One region of the Pseudovibrio sp. SCP20 genome, then DNA from elsewhere that is predicted to be linked to it. Evidence: predicted binding sites of a transcription regulator. Region 1 holds the regulator's gene; each other region holds the start of a gene.
What was found. The regulator LexA, encoded in region 1, represses DNA repair genes until DNA is damaged. The targets are predictions, from matches to a motif close to TGTTCNNNNTGTGTTCNG.
Positions count from the first base shown of each region.

Region 2: a site for LexA is predicted at 1,731-1,748, ahead of AC3CB2_RS01210 (PA0069 family radical SAM protein). Genes of this name have one in related genera too.
Region 3: a site for LexA is predicted at 2,588-2,605, ahead of AC3CB2_RS10820 (YifB family Mg chelatase-like AAA ATPase). Genes of this name have one in related genera too.
Region 4: a site for LexA is predicted at 2,352-2,369, ahead of AC3CB2_RS07540 (nucleoside triphosphate pyrophosphohydrolase family protein). Genes of this name have one in related genera too.

Region 1 is NZ_JBYMDH010000001.1:1,520,811-1,525,010, reverse strand. Features, by position in the region: gene AC3CB2_RS06665 (ComEC/Rec2 family competence protein) at 1-1,690, shown strand, start outside; gene lexA (transcriptional repressor LexA) at 1,586-2,308, opposite strand; gene AC3CB2_RS06655 (molybdopterin molybdotransferase MoeA) at 2,572-3,786, opposite strand; gene moaC (cyclic pyranopterin monophosphate synthase MoaC) at 3,783-4,200, opposite strand, start outside.
Region 2 is NZ_JBYMDH010000001.1:263,811-268,010, forward strand. Features, by position in the region: gene rnhB (ribonuclease HII) at 1-524, opposite strand, end outside; gene AC3CB2_RS01210 (PA0069 family radical SAM protein) at 578-1,705, opposite strand; gene AC3CB2_RS01215 (glycosyltransferase family protein) at 1,819-2,412, shown strand; gene AC3CB2_RS01220 (ceramidase domain-containing protein) at 2,436-3,134, shown strand; gene AC3CB2_RS01225 (NADP-dependent malic enzyme) at 3,235-4,200, shown strand, end outside.
Region 3 is NZ_JBYMDH010000002.1:507,451-511,650, reverse strand. Features, by position in the region: gene AC3CB2_RS10825 (response regulator) at 1-950, opposite strand, end outside; gene AC3CB2_RS10820 (YifB family Mg chelatase-like AAA ATPase) at 1,015-2,541, opposite strand; gene gshB (glutathione synthase) at 2,733-3,707, opposite strand; gene AC3CB2_RS10810 (YraN family protein) at 3,825-4,200, opposite strand, start outside; gene rsmI (16S rRNA (cytidine(1402)-2'-O)-methyltransferase) at 4,198-4,200, opposite strand, start outside.
Region 4 is NZ_JBYMDH010000001.1:1,712,575-1,716,774, forward strand. Features, by position in the region: tRNA gene AC3CB2_RS07525 (tRNA-Pro) at 74-150, shown strand; gene AC3CB2_RS07530 (glycoside hydrolase family 108 protein) at 166-942, opposite strand; gene AC3CB2_RS07535 (DUF2793 domain-containing protein) at 1,035-1,805, opposite strand; gene AC3CB2_RS07540 (nucleoside triphosphate pyrophosphohydrolase family protein) at 1,919-2,224, opposite strand; gene AC3CB2_RS07545 (aminotransferase class III-fold pyridoxal phosphate-dependent enzyme) at 2,483-4,200, opposite strand, start outside.

The DNA.
Region 1 (4,200 bases):
GCTTTCCAGGCCTGTTGTGCTCACCCGTGATGGGGGCACTGGATTTCTGCAGCATGTGGATACGATACGAAGCAGTATCGCTGGACGCATCCGGCGGGTGTTGGATTATTCGCCAGAAAGTGCTTTTGCTGTTGCTCTCCTTGTAGGTAAACGGGACTATCTGGCTTCCGCTGATAAAGACGCCCTGCGCAACGCCGGCCTCGCACATGTCCTCGCTATTTCCGGTATGCATATGGGGCTGGTGACCTCTCTGGTTTTCCTCGCGGCGCGGCTGGTTCTGTCTCTTAGTCAAAGCCTTGCTTTGAAGGGACATATTCACGTTTACGCTAGTATCGCCGCGTTGATTGCGGCAACGGTTTATCTCAGTTTGTCAGGGACTTCTGTCGCCACACAGCGGGCTTACATGATGGCGGTGCTGATCTTATGCGCTGGACTGCTTGGTCGCCGTGCGTTCAGCCTGCGCGGACTTGCTCTCGCCTGCCTCCTCCTTTTAAGCCTGCGTCCAGAGGAGATCTTATCCCCGGGCTTCCAAATGTCCTTCATCGCCGTCCTCGCATTGCTGACAGCTTACTCCTTTGGCAAAGACTGGCTTCGGGACGATCGGGAAACCTATGTTTTAAAAGGGAAATCTAGTGTTCTGCGCACTCTCAGAAAGCCCGCAAAGTGGCTTTTTGCCTGTGCAATGACCTCCCTGATCGCAGGCGCCGCAACCGCTCCAATTGCTGCAATGCACTTTGAGCAGATCGCACCCTATGGGGTGGTTGGTAACGTGCTGGCCATGCCGCTGGTGACCTTTGTGGTTATGCCCCTTGGCCTGCTTGCCCTGCTCACGATCCCACTTGGCGCTGATGCGTTCTTTCTGCAGGGCATGGAGGTGGGGTTATCTCTGGTGCTGAAGGCAGCCTACTGGGTGAGCGCGCTGAGTGATGGGCTCACCAATCTGGGTGTTGCCAGTGTCTCTGGTTACCTGTTGGTGATCCTTGCAAGTATCACACTCTGCATCATGCCGCTGCGTCTGAAATGGCTTTCCGTACCAGCATTTGCAGCGGGCCTCATAGGCTTTGTGGTGGAACAGCCACCTGATGTGATGATTGCCGATGCAGGTAAGCATATCGGGTTTTATGGTGAGGACGGGTCCTTCCGCCTCACATCTTCACGTATGTCGTTCGCTGCTGATAGCCTGCTGCGGGTAGGGGGATACTCTGCGAACTCCTTCAAAGAGCATAAAACGCGGGCAGCAGACCGTTCCTGTGATGAGGAGGGCTGTGTGTTGGCGTTATACCCGCACGGAGCGATGGGCGGTGGAGGGGAGCAAAGGCCGTCAGTCATTCTGGCGCAGTCGAAGGTGGAGGGCGTTCTGGAGGCTGATTGTCAGCTGGCATCCATCATAGTGACCCAAGCTCAAGCCCCTTTCAGCTGCAATGCTGAGCTGGTTTTGGATCAGAAGACTTTTGGAGAACGAGGCTCGGTTTACATCTGGTTGTCAGACCAAGCGGAAAACGGGCATAAAATAAAAAAAGTGCGCTGGGCATATGATGCTCAGCGCAGACCTTGGAATCCTAAATTGCCTATAGCAACCAGCGCTTTAATAGCGGCGGAAGAGCGCAATCATCTTGCCCTGAATGCGGACGCGCCCCGGGCCGAAGATGCGAGTTTCGTAGGCGGGGTTGGCCGCTTCAAGCGCGACTGAGGCACCTTTTTTGCGCAGGCGTTTCAGGGTTGCTTCCTCATCATCGATCAGCGCCACGACGATTTCACCGTTATCCGCAGTGTCGCCGCGTTTAATCAGCACTGTATCCCCGTCGAAGATGCCTGCGTCGATCATGGAGTCACCTTTGACTTCCAGCGCGTAGTGTTCACCGCGGCCCATCAGGTCTGCAGGCATTGCAATGGAATGGCTCTGATGCTGGATTGCTTCGATTGGTACACCCGCTGCAATGCGGCCCATCACCGGGATTTCCAGCGTTGGCACTTCGTCAGGAGACGGTGTGCGTGGTGGGGGCGGCGTGGCGACCTTCTTGCTCAGCGAGCCTTCAATGACCTCAGGCGCAAAGCCCTTTTCCTTGGCCGCAGGCTTCAGGCCGGGTGCAATGGATTCAGGCAGCTTGAGGATTTCCAGCGCTCGGGCTCTATTTGGCAGGCGGCGAATGAAGCCGCGCTCTTCCAGAGCTGTGATCAGCCGGTGAATGCCGGATTTGGAACGGAGGTCCAGCGCGTCCTTCATCTCATCGAAGGAGGGTGGAACACCTGCTTCCTTCAAGCGTTGATGGATGAACATCAAAAGCTCGTGTTGCTTCTGTGTAAGCATCTTTTATCCCCGTTCGCTCCTAAGCGCAGATTGAAAGTGAGCGGCCATACTCTCCGGTTCCGGAGATGACCATTCGTTGATTTGCATTCCCAACAAGCTGAAAGACTTCAACTTCTGCGATTGGGAGGACAAAACACGAACGTACTCTACCTGTTCTCATTGTGTTCTGCAATGGGTTTGTTGCGTTTAAGCCCTGCTAGAACTGGGGGAATTGGATTTTGATGGGTGAGTGGACAGGGGTTGTCCACTCTCGTCTTTCGGATTTAGCGTAGCTTGAGAAGCTCAACTTTTTCGCCTGCCGATGCAGCCGGTGCGTGTGGCGGGCGAACAATCAGAGCGTCTGCTTTGGTGAGCAGTGCAAGCATTGAGGAATCCTGCTTACCAAACGGCTCGGTTGTCAGATTGCCTTGCGCGTCGGTGCTCAGGCTGGCGCGCAGGTAGTCCTGACGCAGGTCGTTTGCAGGCAGGTCAGCGGTCAGCGTGGCTTTGGTAACGCCTTGATTTGCCAAAGCTACTGTGCGGCCCAGCATTTTGTCGAGGAGAGGTCCAAGGAAGAGGAGGGCGCAGACAAGACTTGATACCGGATTGCCCGGCAGGCCGAGGACTTTCATCGGGCCAAGAGCGCCTGCCATGAGTGGTTTGCCCGGACGCATGGCAATTCGCCAGAAGCCGAGCTCCATGCCTTCTGCTCCGAGCACGTCCTGAATGAGGTCGTGGTCGCCAACAGATGCGCCGCCGAGCGTGACCAGAACATCGGCTTTGGCCTCAATTGCCTGCTTGACGCGAGCTGTGATTTCTTCAGGCTGGTCCGGGGCGATGCCCAGCATCATTGGGATACCGCCGCAGTTTTTCACAAACTCTGCGATGCCGACCTGGTTGGAAGCGATGATTTGATTCGGGCCCGGTGTCTGACCCGGTTCAACAAGCTCGTCTCCGTTTGCGAGGATGGCGACAACCGGCTTCTTGCGCACCGGCAAACTTGCGTGGTTCATCGCGCCTGCAAGGGAAAGCTCGCGGAAGCCGAGTGGGGCGCCTGCTTTGAGGAGGATCTGGCCTTCTTGGAAGTCCAGTCCGGCAGGGCGGATGAACTTGCCAACAGTTACGCTCTCTTGGCAGAACAGGTTATCCCCGTCGCGGCGGGCATTTTCCTGCATCAGGATCGCATCCGCACCAGCTGGGACCGGTGCACCTGTGAAGATACGCAGGGCTTCGCCGTCTTGCAGTGTGCCGTCGAAGTTATGCCCGGCAGCGACTTCACCGATAACCTTTAGTGCGCGCTCAGGATCTTCTGTGTCAGCTGCTTTTACAGCATAACCATCCATTGCGGAGGCGGAGAACGGAGGTTGGGTCCGGGTTGCGGCAACATCTTGTGCCAACACGCGTTCGCCTGCTTCCAGAAGCGGTAAGCTTTCGCTTGCGGTTGGGTTTACGTCCTTGAGGAGGCGGTCGAGTGCTTCTTCGATGCTGATCAGGCTCATTTGGAGTTATCCTCCTCAGCCAGATAGTGACCGGACTTACCACCCTTTTTCTCCAGCAGGCGAATCTCACCAATCTCCATGGAACGATCAACGGCTTTGGCCATATCGTAGATCGTCAGGCACGCAACAGAAGCAGCTGTCAGCGCTTCCATCTCAATGCCAGTCTGACCAGAGACCTTTGCGAAGACTTCAATCTCAATGCCCGGCAGCTCCGGGTTTGGTGTGAAGTCCACCTGTACCTTGGAAAGAGCCAGCGGATGACACAACGGGATCAGCTCATGGGTGCGCTTGGCAGCCATGATGCCGGCGATGCGCGCCGTTGCCAGTACGTCGCCTTTCTTGGCATTGCCGGAAAGGATCATGTCCAGAGTCTCACGCTGCATCTTCACCTGACCGCCAGCGCGGGCGATGCGT
Region 2 (4,200 bases), 1.3 Mb from region 1:
AAGTACTTGTCCATCTTCACCATCAGCCGATCTCGGGTTACTTTGGCAACGATGGAGGCTGCAGAGATGGCGAGACAGCGACCATCACCCTTGATCATCGCTTGCCCTTCCTGAGGCAGATGATGCGGAACGTCCTTGCCATCAATAAAGAACCGTTTGACCGGAACAGAAAGGGAGCGCGCGCAGGTGCGCATGCCTTGCAGCGTTGCCTCACGAATGTTCAGGCGATCAATGGTCTGCGCACTTTGAACACACACACTCACATCAGCCACCTCAAGGATCTGCTCAAAAAGCTCCTCGCGCTTGGCCTCTGTCAGCTTTTTGGAGTCGTTCAGTCCCTCTGGCAGATTGTTGTAATCAAGGCTGGCGGCAGCCACCACCACAGGACCAGCCCATGGTCCGCGTCCGGCCTCATCAATGCCAGCAAAGCGCCCTTGCAGGTCTTGCTCAACAGAGCGCTCAAAACGCAGGTCCGGAGCATCAGGAAAGGCGATATCAAAGAGGGAATTTGCAAAATACGACATGCCCCTCTTTGCCACGCAGACCGGTCGCTTTCAACCGCAACAACAAGCCTCATCTACAGCAATGAGAGCTGCACACCGCCGCAAGTTGGTTTGATGAAGTGATCGCAAGAGAGCTTGAGGGATCGGGAAGATAATCCCTTGTTCTTGCATGCCAGCTGAAACCGTTTCGCCAACTGATCTGCATAGGGTCCTTTGCCCTTGAAACGCTGCGTCCACTGCGCATCGTAATCCTTGCCACCCCGCATGGAGCGCAGCAGGCTGAGCACACGGCGATAACTGCCCGGAGCTTCCCGCAAAAGCCATTCCTTGAACAGCTCAGAAACCTCGCGCGGCAAGCGCAGCAAAATGTAGCTGGCCTCCGTCGCCCCATGTTCCTTGCAGATCTCCAGAATGCTCTCCAGCTCATGATCCGTCAGGCCAGGAATAACCGGTGCTGCCAACACAGCAGTTGGAATACCCGCATCAGACAGCGCTTTGATCGCTTGCAGGCGCCGCGTTGGTGTAGACGCGCGCGGCTCAAGACTGCGGGCAATCTTCCGGTCTAGAGTTGTCACTGAAATTGCCACCTTGGCCAGATTGCGCTCAGCCATCTCCGCAAGGATATCGATATCCCGCATCACCAGAGCAGACTTGGTGACGATGGTCACCGGATGCCCGGTCTTGTTCAGCACTTCCAGAATACCGCGCATGATTTTCTGGGTGCGCTCAATTGGTTGATACGGATCTGTGTTGGTGCCAATGGCGATTGGCTTAGGCTGATAGGAAGGTGCACCCAGCTCTCGCTCCAACACCTGCGCCGCATTGGGCTTGGCAAACAAGCGGCTCTCAAAATCCAATCCCGGCGAAAGCCCCATATAGGCATGGGTTGGCCGCGCAAAGCAGTAGATGCAGCCATGCTCACAGCCCCGATAGGGATTGATGGAACGATCAAAAGGCAGGTCCGGCGACGTATTCTTGGTGATCACATGCCGCGCAGCTTCCGTCTGAACCTCGGTCTTGATTGGCGGAAGTTCATCAATTGTTCCCCAGCCATCATCCACCAGTTCCCTGCTTTCTGCCTCAAACCGTCCAGCCTTGTTGGAATGCGCAGCCCGTCCACGGCCTGTCATGTTGACTGGCAAAGCAGAACCCAGCGGATCTGTCGCGTCTGCCTCGACCCTGTGATTTTGTGCAGTTGACATGGGGCGTGCACTTTCATCTTCTTATGAGAACATAAGTGGAACATTGCTCAAAATATCTGGATTTGCAAGCCTTTACTTTCCCATACTCTGGCAAATCACTGTAAGCTGTTGGAATGATTAGCGCACTTATTCTCAGCAAGAACAGCGAGCACCAACTGGTGCACACCTTGTCCGCTCTGGTCCCGGCCTCGGCAGAAGGCATCCTGAAAGAAGTCGTCATCGCAGACGAAGGCTCCATCGATGGAACCGAGGTCGTCGCTGATGCCTCTGGCGCGCACTTCATCGATGCCAGCGCTGATCCCGCATCCGCTCTGGAAGAAGGGGCAAAGAAATGCGCACGATCCAGCTGGGTGCTGCTCATCCGCCCCGGCGCAATCCTGCAAACCGGATGGCAAACAGAAGCAGCCGCTTTCATAGAACGGGCTGAACGGGTCGGCAACGGGGATAACTTGATCGCGGTGTTTCCAAGCCAGACAGAGGAGTTCGGCACCGCGGCACAAATCAGGCAGAAGCTGATCAACGCAAAACATCGTGCGCTCAAGTCGTCCGCACATGCTCTGCCCATGCTCGTGCACAAAGAGCACCTGCAAAAAGTGTTAGAGGAGGGTTCCGCCAAAACCCGGCAACAGCAGATCCAAAAAATCTTGAGGGCTAGCCGGGTCCATTGGTTGAACGGTACAGTGGTCTTTCAAAGCAGCACGAGGTAACCCGGTACCAGCTCGGAGGTCTCATGGATTGGAACCAGCACCTGAACCAATACTGCGAAAGAACCTCCGCTGCCTTCTGGTCTGAGCCACTCAATGCCATTAGCAATGTTGCATTTATCATTGCCGCGCTATTTGCCCTTCAAATCTGGCTCAAAGCACGCAGCAACGCAAAAAATACGCATGTAACGCAAACCAACGCACAAGATAACGCAGCGCTGGTTCTCATCGCTTTACTGGCCATCATCGGTATCGGGTCGTTCCTGTTTCACACCTTCGCAACCCTCTGGTCCATGCTCGCAGATGTGATCCCGATCGCGATCTTCATGCTGGTGTATTTTTATCTGGCCACGCGACGCTATATGGGTGCCAACCTATTGATATCACTGGGCGCAACGCTGCTCTTCTTTGGGGCAATGGCATTCGGCCCAAGGCTGGTGGAAGGCATCATCGGCCCCACAGCCGGTTACTTCCCAGCCCTCGTCGCTATCCTGCTTTTTGCGGGCCTCACCCGCAGCAAAAACCGGCAGACATCCAACGCGTTGCTGCTGGCAGGCATCGTCTTCGCGATATCGATGGGATTCCGGATTCTGGACGAGCCAATCTGCTCAATTTTGCCAGTTGGGACACATTCCTTGTGGCATATTTTGAATGCTACCGTTTTGTTTATTCTAATTCGCGCATTTATACGCTTTAAGACGTACTTAGACGGTGCAGAATCCTAGGCAATGGTCTAGGTTTTGCCAAACTGCGACATCTGAACCGGAAGTCATAATGATTCCCGGTGGCGAGCCGCTCATTCACTAGGTCAGGCAAGAATAGACGATGACGGACAAAAAACGCCCTACCTCCGGCGAACTCGATGAACAAGCGCTCTTTTACCACGAGTATCCGCGCGCGGGTAAATTGGAAATTCAGGCAACTAAGCCATTGGGAAACCAGCGAGATTTGGCGCTTGCCTATTCTCCGGGCGTAGCTGCTCCGTGTTTGGAAATCCATAAGAACGAGTCAAAGGCAGCCGACTACACTGCACGTCAAAACCTCGTTGGGGTGATCTCAAACGGGACTGCGGTACTGGGTCTGGGCTCAATTGGTCCTCTGGCATCCAAGCCGGTGATGGAAGGTAAAGCCGTCCTCTTCAAAAAATTCGCAGGCATCGATGTGTTCGACATCGAGGTTGATGAAACCAACGTTGATAAGTTCGTAGATGCAGTTGGCGTTTTGGAGCCAACCTTCGGCGGTATCAACCTGGAAGACATCAAGGCGCCAGAGTGTTTCCAAATTGAGAAACGCCTGCGCGAAAAGATGAATATCCCGGTCTTCCATGATGACCAGCACGGCACAGCGATCATCGTTGCAGCGGCTGTTCGCAACGGCATGGAACTGGCTGGCAAGAAACTGGAAGAGATCAAGGTCGTCGCTTCTGGTGCAGGCGCAGCAGCGCTGGCATGCCTCAACCTGCTCGTATCTTCTGGCGTAAAGCGCGAGAATATCTGGGTCTCCGACATCGAAGGCGTTGTTTATGAGGGCCGCGAAGCCCTTATGGATGAATGGAAATCTGTCTTCGCGCAGAAAACCGACAAGCGCACACTTGATGATATCATCGAAGATGCTGACGTCTTCATCGGCCTGTCCGCAGCTGGTGTTCTGAAGCCGGAGATGGTCGCTAAGATGGCGAAGCGTCCTCTGGTGATGGGTCTTGCCAACCCGAACCCGGAAATCATGCCGGAAGATGCGCTGGCTGTTCGTGACGATGTTGTCATGTGCACAGGCCGTTCCGACTACCCGAAC
Region 3 (4,200 bases), on a different contig from region 1:
TCCAGCTCCAGTTTTCCGGCTTCTATTTTTGAGTAGTCAAGGACCTCATCAATCAGCATGAGAAGCGTTGAGCCAGATGTTTTGATAGCGTTGATGTAGTTCTGTTGCTCGGCGGTTGTTGAGGTGTCGTCAAGCAAATCAGCCATGCCCAGAACGCCGTTGAGTGGTGTCCGTATTTCGTGACTGACCATTGCGAGAAACCGGGATTTGGCTTCACTGGCATTTGCTGCATGGTCCCGGTCTGCACGTAGCTTTTGCTCTGCGTGCCGCCGGTCTGTGACATCCGTGAGGATCCATTGGATGATCGGAGCGCTTCCGCTGCCGTCACGAATGCTTAAACGCAGCAGAGAATACCAACGGGTTCCGTGCTTTGTGCGCAAGGCAACATCTTCTGTTGTTCCTGCGGCACTTTCTTCAAGTTCTGGTGTGAAGTCTTCTGCATAAGGCAAGTGAATGGCTTTGCCCACTTCAATGCCAAATCCAGCAGGAAAGTTCCGCTTTCCAGCATCGTTGATGGAGAGCACGAGACCGCTGCTGTCACAGCGGATAACAATTGCGCCCAGCGCATCCAGAATGGAACGGTGCCGGTCATCGGCTTCACGCAGCTGCCAATCTGCATCACTTGCCAGTTCAGAAGGATCTTCCAGCTGCTCCACCTCACTTTGGATTTGGGCAGCTTTCCAGCTTTGTGCAATCACATCACTTGCAGGAAAACGGCGGAACAGAACAGCGCCGGCACCAAAGGCAAGCAGCACCACATAAAGGCTTTGCGCAGAGCGCCAATCCGTCAGAAGCAGCGCGATTGCAAGACAAACAACGCCAACGAAGATGGAAAGGCTCTTGAGAATAAACGAGGACTGCTCTGAGACTTCTGTTTGCTTGATAAGAGACACGCGAGCCTGAGTAACAACGTGGGTGCTCTCCTCGGTTTTTAGTCTCCGCTTCAACACTGCTTTTGCTCCAGCCGAACGATTTCGGAAATTCAGTAAAATTCAATTGGTAGGATATAACAGATTATGCTGCTGCCAAATAGGCCGAAGAGCGCTTGAAACTCAATGCTTCAGCTAGGTGAATCCTCTGCACCTTATCCGAACCATCCATATCTGCGATTGTGCGAGAGAGTTTTAAAACGCGATGATAGCCTCTTGCAGACAGTCCAAACTGAATGGAAGCCTGCTCAATTAACTCCTTGCTGCCCTTATCAAGCGCGACAATCTGTTCGATGATCCGCGCGCTTGCATGCGCGTTTACTGTGATGTCCAGTCCCAGTGATGCATAGCGTGCCTGCTGAACAGCTCGCGCCTTTGCCACGCGCTGGGCGACAGTCTCGGAGCTTTCCGAAGTGGTTGGGCTGATCAAGTCTTTTGCTGAAACTGCTGGCACGTGCAGCTGCAAATCCATGCGGTCAAGGAAAGGTCCAGATACGCGTGACTGATAGGAACTGGCGCATTTATCTCCTCGTCGGCAGGTATGCCCGGGCTCGCCAGCATAACCGCAACGACATGGATTCATTGCTGCAACCACCTGAACTTTAGATGGGTAGCTGACGCGGTAGTTAGCGCGCACTATCGTTGCCACTCCGTTCTCGATTGGTTGCCGAAGGCTATCCAGAACGGAGCTGTCAAACTCCGGCAGCTCATCCAAAAACAGAACGCCGTTGTGAGCCAACGAGACTTCACCGGGCTTGGCTTTTATCCCTCCACCCACCAGAGAAGCCATGGAAGCTGAATGATGTGGGGCTCTGAAAGGGCGTTGATTGCTTAAAGCGCCATCTTCCAGCTCTCCTGAAATCGAAGCGATCATAGAAACTTCCAGCAGCTCACGAGCAGAAAGCGGTGGGAGCAACGAAGGCAATCTACTGGCCAATAAGGTTTTCCCGGAACCTGGGGGCCCAACCATCAGCAGGTTATGAGAGCCTGCAGCAGCAATCTCCAAAGCGCGCTTTGCTGTCTCCTGCCCGCGAATATCTGCAAGATCCAATGAACTGGCGGCAAGTGGTGAACTGCGCGGTTTCGGATCGGATAGTGTTATCTCCCCTTTGAGAGCGCGATAAAGCTGTACCAGTGAACTGGCTGCGATGATCTTCAGGTTTTCATCAGCCCATGCAGCTTCTGATCCGCAGCTTGCCGGGCAAATCAATCCCTTCTCATTGGCAACAGCGGCAATTGCGGCTGGCAGAGCCCCGTTGACGTGAGAGATACTGCCATCCAGCGCAAGTTCGCCAATAACAACAAAGCCTTCTACCGCCTCAGCTGGCAGAGCGCCCATAGCCACCAAAAGTCCCAGAGCAATTGGTAGGTCGTAGTGGGAGCCTTCTTTGGGAAGGTCAGCAGGCGCGAGGTTCACCGTCACGCGTTTGGCTGGTAGCGCCAATCCAGAGGCAATGAGTGCAGAGCGTACCCGTTCCTTGCTTTCTGCTATTGCTTTGTCTGGCAGGCCAACGAGAGTGAAGTAGACAGAGCCGGGGCTGATCTGCACCTGCACATCAACATTGGCAGCATCGACGCCCTGAAAGGAAACGGTAGAGATGCGAGAAAACACCAGACACTCCTGCAGCCACAATTTATCAGAATTGCAGTAATTAAGCAGGAACGAATGGGAAACACGCAAGCCTTGAATACTCAGAAATACGAAAGCTTCCTTTAAAAGCTTCAGGTAATTTCTTGAGTAAAAGAAACGACTGATCCGAAAAAAATAAAAGGCCCTGTCGTTAAACAGAGCCTTGATCTTGTTTAGTTTTCTAACTTCTTTTCAAGCACATCCCAAACCCGGGCCGCTACATCAGGGCCGCCAAGTTTCTGAATGGCACGAATGCCCGTTGGCGCTGTCACGTTGATCTCGGTGAGGTTTCCGTCAATCACGTCGATACCGACGAGAATGAGGCCCTGCTCCTTCAGAGTTGGCCCAAGGCGTGCGCAGATTTCTCTTTCACGCTCAGTCAGATCGCTGTCCTTTGGAGAACCGCCACGAACCATATTGGAGCGCAGATCGCCTTCAGCAGGCACACGGTTCACTGCGCCAGCGAACTCACCATCCACCAGCAGAATGCGCTTATCACCGTGCTTTACATTCGGCAGAAACTTCTGAATGACCCATGGCTCGCGGAAAGTCACGGAGAAGAAGTCGTAGAGAGAGCCGTAGTTCAGGTCGTCTTGCGTTACGCGGAACACCGCCGCACCGCCGTGACCAAACAGCGGCTTCATGACGATATCGCCATGTTCCTCGCGGAAGGCATCGATTTCTTCGCGATCATGGGTGATCAGTGTTGGTGGCATCAGATCAGCGAACTGGGTCACAAATAGCTTTTCAGGCGCATTGCGCACGGAAATCGGATCGTTCACCACAAGCGTTGTCTTCGAGAGCTTCTCGAGAATGTGGGTTGCTGCAATGTAAGCCAGATCGAACGGAGGATCCTGACGCATCAGCACCACGTCCATCTCGGACATATCAACGCGCTGTGGCTCACCAAAGCTGAAGTGGTTGCCAGCTTCATCGCGCACCGTTACCGGCTCAACGCGGCACATAACCTTTTCACCCCAAAGCGCTAGACGCTCCGGTGTGTAGTGATACAGTTCGTAACCACGATCCTGCGCTTCCAGCATCAGGGCAAAAGCACTGTCGCCTGCAATGTTGATGGTGGAGATGTGGTCCATCTGAACCGCGACTTTAAGCGGCCGCTTGGCACCAGAAGTAGCTGCTTGGGGCATAGGCACTCCTAAAATAACGCAGGGGTAGAAATCCACGTAAATAATAATGGATGTTAGCCGCAGATATGTGGGTCAGAAAGCAATTTGTCTACATTTTTGCGATAAAATATTTGTTTCCTAAAAAATTTCAGCTTCGAAAAGATTAGGAAAATGCTGGGCTCCCCCGTGCTTTGGCAGAATAACCGCATCAAATCTCAAGGTTTTTCCCACCACTTCATGGTGGTGAGAAACCCATTCCCGCGCGGCATTGGCGATCCGTCGTTGAGAACGTTGCGTGATTGCATATAAGCCATCATCCACACCCCGCCGTGCCTTCACCTCCACAAACACGATTGTCTGGTCCTGTTCGGCAATCAGATCTATCTCGCCCTGCTTGGTTTTGTAGCGTCTTTCCAGAATCTGCCAGCCCGCCTGACGAAGCAGCATCTCGGCCTTCAGCTCCGCTTGAAGCCCTTTGTGGTAGGCCGCCTGCTTCTTGAGAAGGTTGCTCTTA
Region 4 (4,200 bases), 190 kb from region 1:
TTAAGGCTACTCCTGAAATAGGAATACTTGCATGTGCGGTCCCCGCATCCAGGCGCAAGTATCCTCATAGGTTCGGGTAGTAGCGCAGCCTGGTAGCGCACTTCACTGGGGGTGAAGGGGTCGTCGGTTCAAATCCGGCCTACCCGACCATTTTTCTTCTACTCCTCAGGCTTCCCGTGTTCTCTGCACCAGCAGATAGCCACCTACACCCACGCCAATCAGCAGTGAAAGAGCAAACGCCCATTGTACGGGGCCAGAGCCAGCAAGCATTCCTGCCAAGCCAGAAACAGCCGCCGCAGCTTTGCTCAAACCTTCCGGTGTCATCAATGCATTGATCGCACCAGTCTCCTGCCCCAGCGCTTTTGCCCCCTGCCCGCGATCAAACCCATCCAGAACTGGCACTGTTTGTTTGTGCTTGCCACGATCTTCCATAAGCTTGAGCGACTTTTCCTGCACCTCCCGCACCCGGCGAGACCAACCGTTCTTGTTGTAAGGCCAGTTCCGCAACCGCTTCATAAAAGCCAACCTTCGAGCCGAAAGCTCATTCACCAGATAAACCACAGGACGTTGCTTGATCGCAGCAAGCGTCTTCAAGCCAATCACACCATCAACACCCACCCCAAGGATCGTCTGAAGTGTCTTCACGGCCCGCGCAGGACCGGAATTAACCGCAAAGTCAAAAAGCGCATAATCCAGACCAACCGGCAAACGATCCCCTTGCACAGCATCCCAATACTGCGCCCGATAGATCTCGACAGCCTCAGACTGACTCAGCGCCTGAACTTCTTCCACACTTACCTTTCGTTCCCGCCACGCACTCAATGTGCCCTGCGTGATCCCGTAATGTGTTGGCCCTCCCGGATCCGCTTTGCGGTTGCGATGGGCAAACCCACCTTCAGTGTGAAGCAAATCAGCGATAATCAGGTCAAACGTAAACTTCATCAGCATCTCCCAACAAAAAAGGAGGCTTGAGGCCTCCATCGGAACACAAAAAAGACCGCAGAAGCGGCCTCAGAAAATTCAAATAGATATGATCAGCTCTGCGGCACGACCGGCAGGAAGTAATGCAAGGAAAGCCTGAGCTTCCCGCCAGTGAAGGCGCCTCCATTCGCCGTGACTCGAACAGGCGTATCTGCATAGAACGCTGTCGGCCCAATCACCCCGGCATTGTTTGAGCCAGCAGTCACTCCCAGCGAACCACCAAACTTGCTGGTCTCATCCGCGATCCCACAATCATAGGAACTCGCGCCGGTGATGGCCTCTGTCACACGCGTAGAAACGCAAAAGACGATTGCTCGGGAGGGAATGTGAAGAGTGCTGTCGGTATAGCTACCGGAAAGAGTAATCAGTTCATCAACGGTCACGAACTGGCTCTGTGCCTTATGCGCACTTTCGCTAAGCACCGTCGTTTCCTGCTGAAATGCGGCACCGCCTGTAGTGCTATCAACGCCTAGTCCTGTAACGGAAGAGAACCCTACCCAGCCACCGCCGGAATAAACACGCATGGCACCCAGGCTTTGCACCCAGGCAGCCCAGCCCTCAACAGGTGCCAGAAAGCGCCAGACACCACCGTCAAAGGCTGCGATTGTGTACTCATGCCCAGCAAAGGTGCCCGTGGCACCAGCAGGTACGATATAGCGCTCCCCCTCATCAGGGTCCGCAGGAGGCGCGCTCACGCTGTCGGAAACAACAGCAAGCTGCACCACCAGATCAACGAGCGCCAAGGCCTCGTTATGTGTCACATGCTTTTGTGCTTGAGCAGCTGCCAGAACCGGCAGCTTTAAATGTGTCGTCCATTCACTCATCAAGATCCCCATAGATCGCCTAGCCTACGCAAAAGCGTATCATTCAGCGCAGCGAGGGGGATAAGTCTTGATGAAACCGTAAGGCCTGTCAGCCGGCGGCTTAGGCTGATGCCTTAAGCGACATGACGACCGGTACCATCACCAGCCAGTGACCAGATGCGGGTGCGGTTACGTGCCATTTTTTCATCAACAGCAAAGGAAAGCTCGGCACCATGCAGACCAACGAGGCGATGCAAAAGAATAGCAATTTCAGCAGCATCAGCTGCAACATCACGCGCACTGTCACCGCTTTCGACTGCCATTTGCAGAGCTGCCAGCTCTTCTCGCGCCCGCTCAATCAATGCATTCAGATCAGCCACCTGACCAAAGGTTCTCTCACCCCAGGCGGTAATGCTTGCACTGCTTTCAATGGTTACCATGTTCGCCCACCTTCAAACTCTGGGGCCTGTTCCCGCAAGATTGGTAAGCCAACCCAATTGAAAACAAACCCGAAACACCAAACCGGAGCACTCAGTATGTTGCGATCTTGAGCGACGCCTCCGGACATTGAACATGAAATGAACTCACGCTTACCCCTATCCAGTTAGCCCTCAGGAAAAAGAAAAAGCGGAGACAACCTCCTGTCCCCGCCTATTCTTCAGGTAAAAAAGGCCAGACTTTGGCCCTTTTTTGATAGTTTACATGGTTTCCAGAGCCGAAACGGACTCATTCATGGCCTGATCGAGCACGTCCAGCAAGTAATCCGCATTTTCCTTAGAAAAAATCATCGGTGGGCGCATCTTCAACACATTGTCATAGGGCCCTTCAGTGCCCATCAAGATGCCCAGATCCTTGGCACGGTTCGCTACACGCTTGGCCATATCCGTTGCAGGCTCCTTGGTTTTGCGGTCTTTCACAAGCTCCACACCAAGGAACAAGCCCATGCCGCGCACATCGCCAATGAACTCATACTTCTCCATCATCTTGCGGAAGCCAGATAGAATATAGTCGCCAACCACACGAGCATTCTCACGCAGTCCATCCCGCTCAATAACATTGAGAACAGAAAGCCCAACCGCGCAGGAAACCGGATTGCCGCCAAACGTGTTGAAGTACTCCATACCGTTGTTGAAGCTCTTCGCCACCTCGCGCGTGGTAACGAGAGCGGCCATAGGATGACCGTTACCAATAGGCTTGCCCATGGTCACAACATCAGGCGTCACACCCTGGGTTTCAAAAGCCCACCAGTGAGAACCAACCCGGCCAAAGCCAACCTGCACCTCATCAGCCACACACAAACCACCCTCAGCGCGGATCAGCTTGTAAACCTCATCCAGATATCCGTCCGGCATGAACACCTGACCAGCCACACTTGGAATTGATTCAGCAATGAAGAAAGCTGGTGCACGACCTTGTTTCCTCATCAGATCCAGCTGCTCAGCTACGCTCTGCACATAACGCGCAGTGATCTCTTCAGGTGCCCAGTCTGCAGGAGCGCGATAAGCATCAGGAATGGCAGCCTCAAACACGTGGTCGGGCCGTCCCTTCCCGCCATTGCGCTTGTATTTGTAAGGGCTCAGCGCAATCAGCTCAGGTGTAGTGCCATGATAAGCCCAGTCCAAAACCACCGCATCCCGGCGGCCCGTATGCGCTTCGGCCATACGGATCATCAGGCTGTTCGCCTCACTGCCCGTACACACAAAAGACGCAACAGCCAGATCATCCGGCAATGTAGCCGTCAGCCGTTCGGAGTACTCCACGATGTTGTCATGTAGATAACGTGTATTGGTATTCAGCAGGCCTGCCTGATGAGAAAGCGCCTCAACCACCTCCGGATGTGCATGCCCCAGATGACAAACATTGTTGAAGCAATCCAGATATGCTCGTCCGCGATGGTCAATCAGATAGGCGCCTTCACCCCGCACAAACTTGATCGGCTCGCTGTAGGAGATGGAAAGGTTCGGCAGCAGGTTCTGGCGGCGCGACGACACAATCTCATCAATAGAACGCCCGTCACTGCCCAATGTCTCTTGAGGAAGTCCGGCAAAATCAATTGCGGATGGGAACAGATCCGCCCACACATCAAGATACTTTTCCTCCCCAACACCAAGGATCTCCTCAGCGCTCAAAGAAACATCCGCTGAAAGCTGCAAGTGCAGATGAGGTGCCCAGCCGCCATTCTCATCTTCAGCGCCAAGATACCCGACCGTCTCACCAGCTTTAACGACATCGCCCGTCTTTAATCGGCTGGCCGCCTCATGCGCCATATGTCCCCACAGGCTCACAAAGGGCTGTCCGCAGTCCGTCTCATGGTCCAGCGCAATCATGCAGCCATAGCCAAGCGGATCGGTCTCAATCACAACAGAACGGACCTTGCCATCCATAGGCGCACGAACGCGGGTGCCAGATGGAAGGA